3 regions of the Halobacillus sp. ABR2_026 genome follow, and region 2 is predicted to be linked to each of the others. Evidence: riboswitches for the same ligand, from Rfam matches in the RefSeq annotation. Region 2 holds a riboswitch; each other region holds the start of a gene.
The links. A riboswitch is a leader RNA that binds a small molecule or an ion and turns the genes downstream of it on or off. The one in region 2 is predicted to bind S-adenosylmethionine.
Positions count from the first base shown of each region.

Region 1: it holds a riboswitch for S-adenosylmethionine, as region 2 does, so the genes downstream of both, ACXADE_RS01430 (PLP-dependent aspartate aminotransferase family protein) here and ACXADE_RS12290 (homocysteine S-methyltransferase family protein) in region 2, are expected to answer to the same signal.
Region 3: it holds a riboswitch for S-adenosylmethionine, as region 2 does, so the genes downstream of both, ACXADE_RS18250 (O-acetylhomoserine aminocarboxypropyltransferase/cysteine synthase family protein) here and ACXADE_RS12290 (homocysteine S-methyltransferase family protein) in region 2, are expected to answer to the same signal.

Region 1 covers NZ_JBSWTM010000001.1:259,075-263,087, forward strand. The annotation lists gene ACXADE_RS01420 (NUDIX hydrolase) at 1-182, shown strand, start outside; gene ACXADE_RS01425 (trans-sulfuration enzyme family protein) at 241-1,386, shown strand; SAM riboswitch class I at 1,460-1,571, shown strand; gene ACXADE_RS01430 (PLP-dependent aspartate aminotransferase family protein) at 1,705-3,483, shown strand; gene ACXADE_RS01435 (aliphatic sulfonate ABC transporter substrate-binding protein) at 3,497-4,013, shown strand, end outside.
Region 2 covers NZ_JBSWTM010000001.1:2,359,756-2,363,768, forward strand. The annotation lists gene ACXADE_RS12280 (Bcr/CflA family efflux MFS transporter) at 1-534, opposite strand, end outside; gene ACXADE_RS12285 (Gfo/Idh/MocA family protein) at 691-1,677, opposite strand; SAM riboswitch class I at 1,924-2,027, shown strand; gene ACXADE_RS12290 (homocysteine S-methyltransferase family protein) at 2,185-3,234, shown strand; gene ACXADE_RS12295 (hypothetical protein) at 3,305-3,565, opposite strand; gene ACXADE_RS12300 (nucleoside deaminase) at 3,713-4,013, opposite strand, start outside.
Region 3 covers NZ_JBSWTM010000001.1:3,588,173-3,592,185, reverse strand. The annotation lists gene metX (homoserine O-acetyltransferase MetX) at 1-334, opposite strand, end outside; gene ACXADE_RS18250 (O-acetylhomoserine aminocarboxypropyltransferase/cysteine synthase family protein) at 355-2,046, opposite strand; SAM riboswitch class I at 2,155-2,265, opposite strand; gene ACXADE_RS18245 (DUF2188 domain-containing protein) at 2,411-2,608, shown strand; gene ACXADE_RS18240 (NAD(P)/FAD-dependent oxidoreductase) at 2,823-4,013, shown strand, end outside.

The DNA.
Region 1 (4,013 bases), 2.1 Mb from region 2:
AAGATGTCATTAAGGTTTCTCTCGAAGATATGGTGGCAAAGGATGAAGGCGTCCCGATGAAGGGTGTGTCCCTGCTCAATGGGAAAGAAAGAATCGTAAGGCAGGAGGACTTTGTCCCCCATGAAAAAGGGTACGAACGTTATATCATTCAATCTTTACGTGAATATGTCGAAAAACTTTGACAATATTCTGCTGTTTTCTATATAATTTCAGATTAAGTGAAGAGGGAGGAGATATGAGATGACTAATCCATCATTTGATACGAAAATTGTGCATCATAAAGCGGATCAGACTCTTGTGCCAAATAGCAAAAGTACACCGATTTATCAAACATCAGCCTTTACTTTCAAGGACCTTGACCATTTGGAAAGTTATTATGAGGGAGAGAGCCCTTATTTATATACGAGAGAGCGTAATCCGAATACGGATGAATTGGCAGGGACCGTGGCGGCATTGGAGAAAGCGCCTGCTGGTGTGGCTTCCTCCTCAGGGATGTCAGCTATCCTCGCAGGGGTGTTAGCGGTGGTAAAACCCGGGGAGCATATAGTGGCGGCAGAGGATGTGTATGGGGGTACCCATAAACTTCTCACCAAAGAACTTCCGACATTCGGTATCGATGTGACGATGGTTTCATTCGCAAATTTGCAGGAGGTAAAAGAAGCGATTACAGACAAGACGAAATTGTTGTATACGGAATCGATTTCAAATCCGTTCCTTCGGGTGGAAGATTTAGCGGGTATTGTTGACCTTGCTAAAGAAAAAAACTTGAAGACAATGGTCGACAATACGTTCGCTACTCCTTATCTGCTCCAGCCCTATGAACAAGGGGTAGATTTAGTGGTACATAGTGGGACGAAATATATCGGGGGCCATAGTGATGTAACGTGTGGAGTTTTGGTTGGAAGTGAAGATTCGATTCAAAAGGCATCACAAAAAATCGTCACGTTAGGTGCGAACCTCAGCCCGTTTGAAGCATGGTTAACACAACGCGGAGCGAAAACTTTAGGTCTGCGAATGAAAAAGCAATCATACAATGCAGAAGAAGTAGCGAAAGCCTTTGCTGACCATGAGGCCATCCGTACGGTTCACTATCCTCAGCGGGTATCCGAGCAGGGAAATGGAGCCATTGTCACGATTGAGCTTCTGGATTCCATTAATATTGAGACATTTTTCAAGTCCCTCGGGTGGATTAAAATAGCTCCTACCCTGGCCGGGGTGGAAACCACCGTTTCTTATCCTGTACGGACATCTCACCGTGCTTTGTCAGAACAGGAGCGAGAGAAAATCGGTATCAATGATTATGTCATTCGTCTATCGATCGGCATTGAAGACCATGAGGACATCATTGAACAGTTGAAAAAATCAATAGAAGCTTCAATATCATAAATATTCAAAAATGATTGACTTTTCTGATTGTTATCCGTTATACTTCACAACATAATCATTTAACTGAATACATCTCTTATCAAGAGTGGCTGAGGGAATAGGCCCTGTGAAGCCCGGCAACCTTCAAACATCGGTTTGAAAAGGTGCCAAGTCCTACAGATCATCATCGATCTGGCAGATAAGGGGAGGAATGTATAGGATCAACCCTCTTCTTATTTGGAAGAGGGTTTTTTGGTGTGGAGGCGGACATGAAGCGACTTATCGCTTTAAAGCCAACTTTATTTATACGGATAGTTACCATTTAAGGAGGAATAGAAGATGACCCATTCTTTTGAAAGCTATGATGTAGACACGATTTCCTTGCACGGAGGACAGTCACCGGACCCGACCACAGGATCACGAGCTGTGCCGATTTATCAGACGACTTCTTATGTCTTTCATGACACGGATCATGCTCAAAGCCTTTTTGCTCTCGATGAACCCGGAAATATATATTCTCGAATTGGGAATCCCACCGTGGATGTCTTTGAAAAACGGATGGCCTTACTGGAAGGGGGCGTTGCTTCTGTAGCTACAGCATCCGGGATGTCAGCTATTGCTTTATCGATCTTGAATATTGCCGGTTCCGGGGATGAGGTCGTTGCAGCATCGAATCTATATGGAGGGACCTATAATTTATTCGCAAATACTTTACCACGATATGGCATTAAAGTTCATTTTGTCGACCCTGAGAACCCGGAAAACTTCCGCGCAGCCATTACGGAAAAGACAAAAGCTGTTTTTGCCGAAACCATTGGGAACCCAAGTTTACACGTGCTGGATATTGAAAAAATTGCCACTGTAGCTCATGAATACAAACTTCCATTATTAATTGATAACACATTTGCAACTCCGTATACCTGCCGCCCGATCGAGCACGGCGCTGATATTGTGATCCATTCGGCAACAAAATGGATCGGCGGTCATGGAACAGCCATCGGGGGTATTGTTGTAGACGGAGGAAGGTTTGACTGGGGAAATGGAAAACACCCGGTTTTTACAGAGCCTGATGATAGTTACAACGGAATTGTCTATGCCGCTGATTTTGGCACGCTCGCCTATATCACTAAACTGCGTGTCCAGCTTCTTCGTGACTTTGGATCCTGTTTAAGTCCACAGAACGCCTTCTTGCTGCTTCAAGGATTAGAAACACTACACCTTCGCGTAGCGAGGCATGGAGATAATGCTCAGGAAATTGCTGAATACTTACAAGGCCATCCAGATGTCGAGTGGGTCGCCTACCCAGGGTTGTCCAACCATCCAGCTCATTCGCTTGCCAGCAAGTATCTTGAAGGAGGGTATGGATCAATCGTTAACTTTGGTATCAAAGGAGGGAGAGAAGCAGGAAGGCAAGTGATCAACAATATTTCCCTCTGGTCCCACGTGGCGAATGTGGGAGATGCAAAGTCATTAATCATCCATCCGGCATCGACGACTCACCAGCAATTATCCGTGGAAGATCTTGCAGCAAGCGGAGTGAAAGAAGAGTTGATCAGGTTATCCATTGGGCTTGAATCGAGTAAGGACTTGATCAATGACCTTGATCGTGCGATTGGGAAAGCGACAGGAAGAGAAGGAAGTCAAAAATCCATCACTGAAAATGATGAAGGTGTCATCAAATGGGCCCTGAGCTCTTCCAAAACGGAAGAGGATGGAACGACACGCCCGAAACGTTTAGCTGTAGTCGGACTAAGTGGAAAACCGTCCCGACCGAGTCATCGTCTGGCGAGAAAGATGCAGAGAATGGGGTATCAGATTGTGCCGGTCAATCCGAGGGAAACCGAGGTTCTCGGAGAAACTTCTTATCCGGATTTGAGATCGATTCCATTTAAAGTCGATGTTGTTCAAGTTTTCCGTAGTCCCGAAGCAGCGATTGGAATTGCTGAAGAAGCTGCTGAAATACGGCCAGGTGTGTTTTGGCTGCAGGAAGGAGTCATCGCACCAAAGGCTGCGGAAATTGCAAGTGAAGCTGGACTCGAAGTGGTCCATAACCGCTGCACGTATAAGGAAGCCCAGCGTTTAAGAGGAACCATCGATACGTACGCATGCGAACTATAAAGGAGGATTCGGCATGAAGTTGAAAAAAATAGCGATCACCATAGGATTGCTGACAACCTTTGGATTATTCGGTTGTTCGGATGCGGAAGGGGAGAGTGGGTCACCGGACAAAGTGACCCTGGATTATGCTTATTATTCTCCCACAAGTCTCGTATTAAAGGACCAGGGATTTGCTGAAGAAATATTTGAAGAAGAAGGGATCGAAGTGGACTGGGTCCTCAGTCAGGGAAGCAACAAAGCGTTGGAATTCCTGAATTCAAGCAGTGTGGACTTTGGTTCGACAGCCGGGGCGGCAGCGCTGATGGCAAAAGCGAACCATGCCCCTGTAGAATCCATCTATCTTTATTCTAAGCCTGAGTGGACAGCACTGGTCACAAATCCTGACTCTGGAATCGCTTCAGTGGAAGATTTAAAGGGGAAAAAAGTAGCGGCTACTCTTGGGACAGATCCTTATATATTCTTAGTTCGTGCCTTGAAAGACCACGGCCTTTCCACCGATGATATCGAACTTGTGAACTTACAGCATCCTG
Region 2 (4,013 bases):
TCCTACAATACTTAAAAAGAAGAAGATCGTTTCCCAGGTTGCGAATGGGAGAAGGAGAATGGCACCTCCTGTCATTGGAGCAATCATGGGGGCCGTCGCATTGATCACCATCAGTAAAGCGAAGAATTTCGTGAGCTCCCTTCCTGAAAATACATCACGTACTACTGCCCTGGACAGAACGACCCCTGCGGAGGCAGTGAAACCTTGCAGAAAACGGGCAACAACCAGGATAAGAATATTAGGCGCAAGCGCACAAAGGAGGGAAGCCAGGGCGAAAAGAGAGAGGAAGATGATCAGTGGTTTCTTCCTTCCTTGCGAATCACTTACCGGACCGACGACAATCTGTCCGACGGCAAGACCGATGAGACAGGTCGTTAAACTAAGCTGGACGAGTGATGCGTTCGTCTCTAGGTCAGATGCGATCCCCGGAAAACTGGGCAGGTACATATCGATATTTAATGGCCCCAGAATCCCGAGCATACCGAGAAGGAAAGCAAGACCTATTCTCTCTTTCCCTGTTGGATTATGTAACATAAATAAACACCTTCTTCTATTCAATCTTCAATTTACAATCCCTTGAATATAGTCCCCAAGTTTTCGAAACTGTTAAACTTTGATTTTATCTTCATTTTCTCCGTAAGTCTATCCATATGCACAGGAAAACCGTTCCTGAACGGAACGGCTGGAGTATCACCCAAAATCTTGATAGTACTCTTTGACAAGCTCCCCCATTACCCTGTTGGTCCGAAGAGCGGATTTACCAGTACTTGGACTGGTACCTCTCCCTAGCAGCTCATCCACAATCGTTTGAATATGGGCTTGTTGGATGTGTTTGGGCCGCTCGAAATAATATGATTCTTCCCCTGAATCGTTGATAAGGACGACCGGTTTATCATCGAACGTGGAGAATTGTATTTCTCCTCTGGTTCCAACAATCCGATTATCGTCCTCATTTTTATAAGAAGAAAAATTCCACACTCCCGTCCCCACAGCACCACTCTCAAACCTCCAAACCCCGCTAACCGTGTCCTCTGCTGGATAACAATCAGCAAGATTAACCCCGAACCCTCGGACATCACCCAACGAACCCAGTAAATAGTCGAACAGATCTAACGTATGAGACCCGACATCATAAAACAACCCTGCCCCACTTTTTTCCGGCATCACCCGCCACGGCCAATTCCCATGCTCATCCTTTGATATGATCTGCTGCGTCTGCTGGATAGAGGCAAACCGTACCTTTCCAATCGCCCCTGTTCCAAGCAAATCTTTCACCTTTAAGAACTTCGGAAGAGATCTCCGATAATAAGCTGTAAATAATGGGACATCACTTTCCTCACATATACGTACCATTTCTTCACATTCCTCGAGGCTCGAAGCCATAGGTTTTTCAACATAGACAGGCTTCCCTGCTTTAGCGGCCATGATGACATATTCTTTATGTGACGAAGGTGGTGTAGCAATATACACAGCGTCAACCTTTTCATCGCAAATTAAATCCTCTGCCTTGTCATACCATGCAGGTACTCCATGACGTTCGGCATAATCTTTCGCTTTTTCCCCATTCCGCCTCATTACAGCTTGAAGAGAGCTTTGCCTGATTTTTTGGAAAGCAGGTCCGCTTTTAACTTCTGTTACATCCCCGCACCCAATAATTCCCCATCTGATGGTTTTCATCTGTATTCCTCCCCGCATTTTTCTTGATATTCCATCCATGATTAATTTAGGATACCACTTATACATACTAGTTCCCCCTACCGTAACAAACGAAAATATTTTTTGAAAATTCTATTGATTCCTTATATGATTTCCTGTATTGTAATACGCAAGCGAAAAGATGAACTTCCAATTTTGATCATTCATTCTTCTTCGACACGGAAGAAAGCATCCGTAAAGGAATCATTTACAAATAAATAATAGTAGAACTTATCCAGAGAGGTGTAGGGACTGGCCCGTAGATACCTCAGCAACCAGCCATCGGCATGGTGCTAAATCCAGAAGGTAGTTTTTTACCTTGAAGATAAGGAGATGCTTTATTCACTAAAGGACCCCTTATTCAAGGAGGTCCTTTATTTTTTCTGGAAATGTTCACAATCGCAAAGCTACTTGAAGAAGTCAGCTTGTCCTCCTAGTTGGACATTAGCTTTCTAATAAATATTAATAAGTGGAAAGGATGTTGTTAAAATGAAACGATCACTGGAACAAAGGCTGCAGGATGGACCTGTCATCTGTGGAGAAGGTTACTTATTTGAATTAGAACGTCGGGGATATTTGCAGGCCGGCTCATTCGTGCCTGAAGTAGCGCTAGATAACCCCCAGGCATTGAAACAGACGTACAGGGATTATATGCTCGCAGGCTCTGATATCGTCTTAGCCTTCACATATAATGGCCACCGTGAAAAAATGAGGATCATAGGCAAAGAAGATTTGTTAGAACCGCTCAATCGTCAGGCCATCCGCTTAGCCAAGGAAGTTGCAAGGGAACACCCTGAGGAAGAAGCACTCGTAGCTGGAAACATTTCCAACACAAACTTATTCAACCCTGATGACCCTGAAGCGGTCGAAAAAACAAGAAGCATGTTCGCCGAAATGATTGGCTGGTGCAAGGAAGAGGGCGTAGACTTTGTGAACGGCGAGACCTTCTACTATTATGAAGAAGCTTTAATCGCTCTTGAAGAAATCAAAAAACAAGACCTTCCAGCTGTCATCACTTTCGGTTTGATGGGCGAAAACATTTTGCGGGACGGGTATGAAGTAGAAGAAGCCTGTCGGTTATTAGAAGAAAAAGGTGCTCTTGTCGTGGGGATGAACTGTTTCCGTGGACCGGCGACGATGCAACCGTATGTTGAAAAAATACGGAATTCGGTAAATGGTTATGTAGGCGCTCTTCCCATACCTTACCGTACAACAGAAGAACACCCTACTTTCTTCAACCTGCCCGACGGTGGCTGCGCCTGTACATTACCAACAGAGACAACATTCCCAACATCATTGGATCCGCTTTACACGAATCGCTATGAGCTTGCGGAATGGGCCAAAAAAGCCCATCAGATTGGCGTAAACTACCTGGGACTCTGCTGCGGAGCCTCTCCGGCGATGCTTCGTGAAGTGGCAGAAACTGTGGGACGTAAAGCCGTTAACTCCACCTATTCACCGGATATGGAGAAACACTTCCTATTCGGCAGTGACGATACGCTTCAGGATCACATAACTTCCTATAAGACAAAAGCATAAGGAATAACGCCTGTCCCATATGAGGGCAGGCGTTTCTCTTCCATCCAGTCCTTCTACTAATGGTCTCCTCCTAGAGATCCTTTCTCCTCAGCGTGAATTTCATCCCGGCTTCGCCTGAAAAATCGACAAAGAGCTTTGTAGCTCCTCCAGCATCAAGGGCCCCTGTCACGTGTAACTCAATCGTATCAAGTTCAAACCCATGAAAAGAATTGACCAATTCTGTCAGTTCATCAGGTAGAAATTCAAGGTATTTATCGTTTGAAGTATCTGCGACTGAAGCTTCTTTTTGGTGGTGGGGCAGCATAAATGTCACTCTTTTCTCTTCACTCATTTCTACACCTCCATGTTTTGGTCATTGTACCATCCTCTTCCAAAGATTTGTATAAAGATCCCGTTGTGATACAAAAAGTAACTCAATAAACGGAAAGAAGGCCAAAAAAATACCCCAGACAAAAGTGGTGCTGTCTGGGGATCTCGGTTATCCAAATGTGTACCCATCAAAGACTTTCAAACCTTCTTCATTTAAAACTTGTTCTACAACCTTAGGCTTCAGCGGGCTTTTAGAAAATACTTCTTTACAGGAGATCATAATGTTGTCTCCTGCAATATGAGCCAACTGATCGTGAGTGACGCTGTATACCATTTTCCCAAGATTAGCCCATACCATAGCACCTGAACACATCACGCAAGGCTCGCAGCTTGTGTAAAGGGTATATTCTGCTAAGTCAAACAGCCGGTTCTCTGAACAAAAATCTCTGATCAGCCCTATTTCTGCATGG
Region 3 (4,013 bases), 1.2 Mb from region 2:
AGGGCTCTCCTGTCTCAGGATTGGTACTTGCAGGCCCGCTCGACCCGTGACATCCCCCGAGTACATTGAAGGTGAGGACCTGGTAGTGATTGGTGTCGATCGGACAGTTGTTCCCGATTAAACCTGCCCACCAGCCCCGTTCGTCCTCTGATCCCAAGGCGATCTGGTTCCCGGTTAGCGCATGACAGACAAGGATGACGGGAGCGGTCTCGGGACCGTGTCTCTCATAGGCCAGTTCAACGTTTGAGAGCTTTTCTCCAGATTCAAAGGTGAAAGCTCCGATCGATATCACTTGATTCGTGCGCGGATGACTGGCGGGATTTTTTAATGACATGCTTTTATTTCTCCTTTCTTTTACTGAACCGATGCGAGAGCATTGGACAATTCTTTTCCTGATCGTAGACGGATGATGGATTCGTAAAGGCTGGACCCGGAAATAACGGTTTCATCTTCTATATGCACGGAACTTTTCGACCATATCACCAATGGTTTCCATTGCTTAGCCGCCGTTAGTACTTCACTTGAAGCTTCTTCCACATAAAAGATATCCCATTGGGTGTCTTCGGCTTTCTGGACGTCTTCAAGGTTGTCGAAGGCAGCCACTACGTACCCCAGCTTTTCCAACCTGCTTTGTTCTACCGGATCTAATCCGACACCAGCAATCACTCTTTTTCTAATTTCCCCGTTTGTTCGGTCCAGGGAGGATGATAGCAGTTCCTGAGCCGGATGTTTCTTTTCCTTATACGCATTTGTAATCCCTGTCGCCTTGTATATCGCATAGTCTAAGTCCTGAATTAGATCCTCCACAGACTCTAAACCGACAGACAATCGGACAAGTTCTTCTTTTACTCCGGATTTTTTCAGGTTTTCATCACTTAACTGCTGGTGGGTAGTGGAGGCGGGGTGGATAATGAGCGATTTGGCATCCCCTACGTTAGCCACATGCGACCAGATTGTACTTTCATCGATCAATCGTCTTCCTGCATCCCGACCCCCTTTGATTCCGAAAACTACGATAGAGCCGTGACCATAATGGAAGTACTTTTCTGCAAGCTGGTGAGTAGAATGATCTTTTAACCCAGGGTAGTTCACCCATTCGACACCATCGTGTTCATTCAGAAAATTGGCGATCTCAAGGGCTTGGTCGGCATGAGTTTTGATTCTTAAGTGTAAAGTCTCTAACCCTTGTAAAAGGAGAAAAGCGTTCTGGGGGCTGAGGCATGCTCCAATATCACGGAGCAGCTGGACACGCAGCTTGATGGCGAATGCTGCCGGTCCGGCATCGATTCCAAAGCGGATCCCGTTATAGCTTTCATCAGGTTCCGTGAATCCAGGGAATTTTTCATGGTTCCAATTGAATCGTCCGCTGTCTACGACAACACCTCCGATGGCTGTGCCATGTCCGCCGATCCATTTCGTTGCGGAATGGACGACAATATCGGCTCCCCAGTCAATGGGACGGCACACATATGGAGTAGCAAAAGTGTTGTCGATGATGAACGGGATGTGGTGTTCATGAGCTATATCTGCTACCGCTTCAATATCCAACACATTTAAACTGGGATTTCCGATGGTCTCTGCAAAAATCGCTTTTGTTTTTGGAGTGATGGCTTTGGCAAAAGACTCGGAATCATCGTCATCAACAAAATTTACGGTGATTCCATAGCGCGGAAGAGTGTGGACGAACAAATTGTATGTGCCGCCGTAAAGGTTTGTGGAGGTCACAATTTCGTCACCAGCTCCAGCGACATTCAAAATGGCCATCGTGATCGCAGACATCCCTGATGATGTAGCTACAGCTGCCACCCCGTCTTCAAGAAGAGCAATTCGTTGCTCGAATACATCGACGGTGGGATTCCCGATGCGTGTATAGATGTTACCGGGTTCTGCCAGGGAAAATAGGTTTTGAGCATGTTCTGTATCATTGAAAACGTAAGAGGTGGTCTGGTAAATCGGTACGGCACGGGATCCTGTAGAAGGATCGGGCTCCTGTCCTCCGTGAAGCAGATTCGTTTCTGGACCGAACGTATGGAATGGTGTACTCATGGAAAAATTCCTCCTCTGATTTTTTCCTAGGGCATCCATCGTGGGGAAAAGGGAAAATGTAAAAGCCCTCTTCTAAAATAAGAAGAGGGCTTTATGTATCATTACCTCCCCTTATCTTTCAGATCTTTTGATCTGTAGGATGTAGCACCTTTTCAAGTTTTCACCTTGAAGGTTGCCGGGCGTCGTAGGGCCTAGTCCCTCTGCCGCTCTCGATAAGAGTTGTTTTTATTAAATTTATCTGACTTGTTTGAAATTATAAAGCCGACCTCCACTGTTGTCAAACAATTTCAAAAATATAAGTTACGTTTGAATAGCCTGAGCTGTGGGAATGGATTATTAAGTCTATGAGATAGGAGTGAAGTTCATGAAACAATATAGTGTTGTACCTAATAAAGATGTGACTGGATGGTTCGTTAAAATCGAGGATGTCGCTCCGACAGACCTTTACGATGAGCGCGATACGGCAGTTGCTAAGGCTGAGGAAATCGCAAAGGATAACAAACCGAGTAAGCTTCAAATCCTGGATCAGAACCACGAAGTGGAAGAAGAACGCACCTATTAAGAAAAACTCCCGGTAACGGGAGTTTTTTTGTTTTTGCCCTGCTTAAGCCTATGGTGGGTTCTATCCAAACTGTCTGTAGGCTGCATTCCTCAGAATCCCTCCATTAATGCTGTAACGGACTGAGTGGAGCAATAAAGAAAGATGAGAGCTTCTAGTGTTTTACAAGTAAGGCAGGTATGATGGAGGTAGATCATCTACGAAGGTGTGTGCAATTATGAACAATAAATACGATTTCATCATCGTCGGTGCACGTGCAGCCGGCGCAAGTCTGGCCATCCTTTTAGGGAAAATGGGGAAAAAGGTGCTCCTTTTGGATAAATCCCGTTTTCCCAGTGATACACTATCCACTCACTTTATGTCCCACACTGAGTTCCTGAAGAGGTTGGGGGTCCTCGATCAATTGGAGAGTTCCGGATTAAGGAAAGTGAATCGTATGCGTACCTACATAGGAAGCAGTTTTGTCGAGGGTCCGAGGACAGCCTATACCATTATTCCGAAGCGGGACAGGCTGGATGCGATCCTTATTGAACAAGCCCTGAAATTCTCTTCCATCGACTTTAAACCAGAGACGCCCGTTCGGGAATTGATTTGGGAAGGAGAGCGGGTCGTTGGTGTTCAGTATATTGAAAATGGCAAGAGAGCTTCTGCCTATGCACATATAATTGTCGGAGCAGATGGAAAGAATTCCAATATTGCACATTGGACAGGGGCACGTAAGCAGAAAGAAACGAAACCGCTGCGCCCGGTTGTGTACGGATATTTCCATGGAGTCGATGCGTTGCCTGAGCCTGTTACAGAAATCTTTCTCCATGAAGGAAGGATCGGATTTGTTTTTCCAATGGAACCTGAACGGGACTGCTTAGGCATCGAACTTCATCCAGAAGAATTCAAAACTGTGATGCAGGATCCAGAAGCTTCGTTTAAACGAATGTTTGATCAATTGTATGGAATGAAAAACAGGATGGAGGCAGCCAGTCTTCAAGGGAGAATCATCGGGACGCCTGGAGTGCCGAACTTCTTTAGGGAAGCTTTTGGAAAGGGCTGGACTCTGATTGGAGATGCGGGTCATTGCAAAGATCCGAGCACGGGGTTAGGGATTAATGATGCCTTTTTACAGGCCTTTTTACTGGCGGAAGCCTGTGGCCGGATGGATGAGGGCGTTCCTGAAGAAGAAGCCTTGAAGGAGTTTGCAGAAAAAAGAGATGAACAGCTTTTCCCTGGTTTTCAAATGACGCTGGATTACATACGAACTTTAAGAAAATGGACGTCAGATGAAGTGGCTTTGTTCCAATCCATCGCCGCTAATCCCATGGTTTGGAACAAACTCGTTCCCCATTTGTCCCGTCATTTAAAAGAGGATACAGCTGACTTCCCTCTTCTTCATAATGCCGTAGAAGGGGAGGCG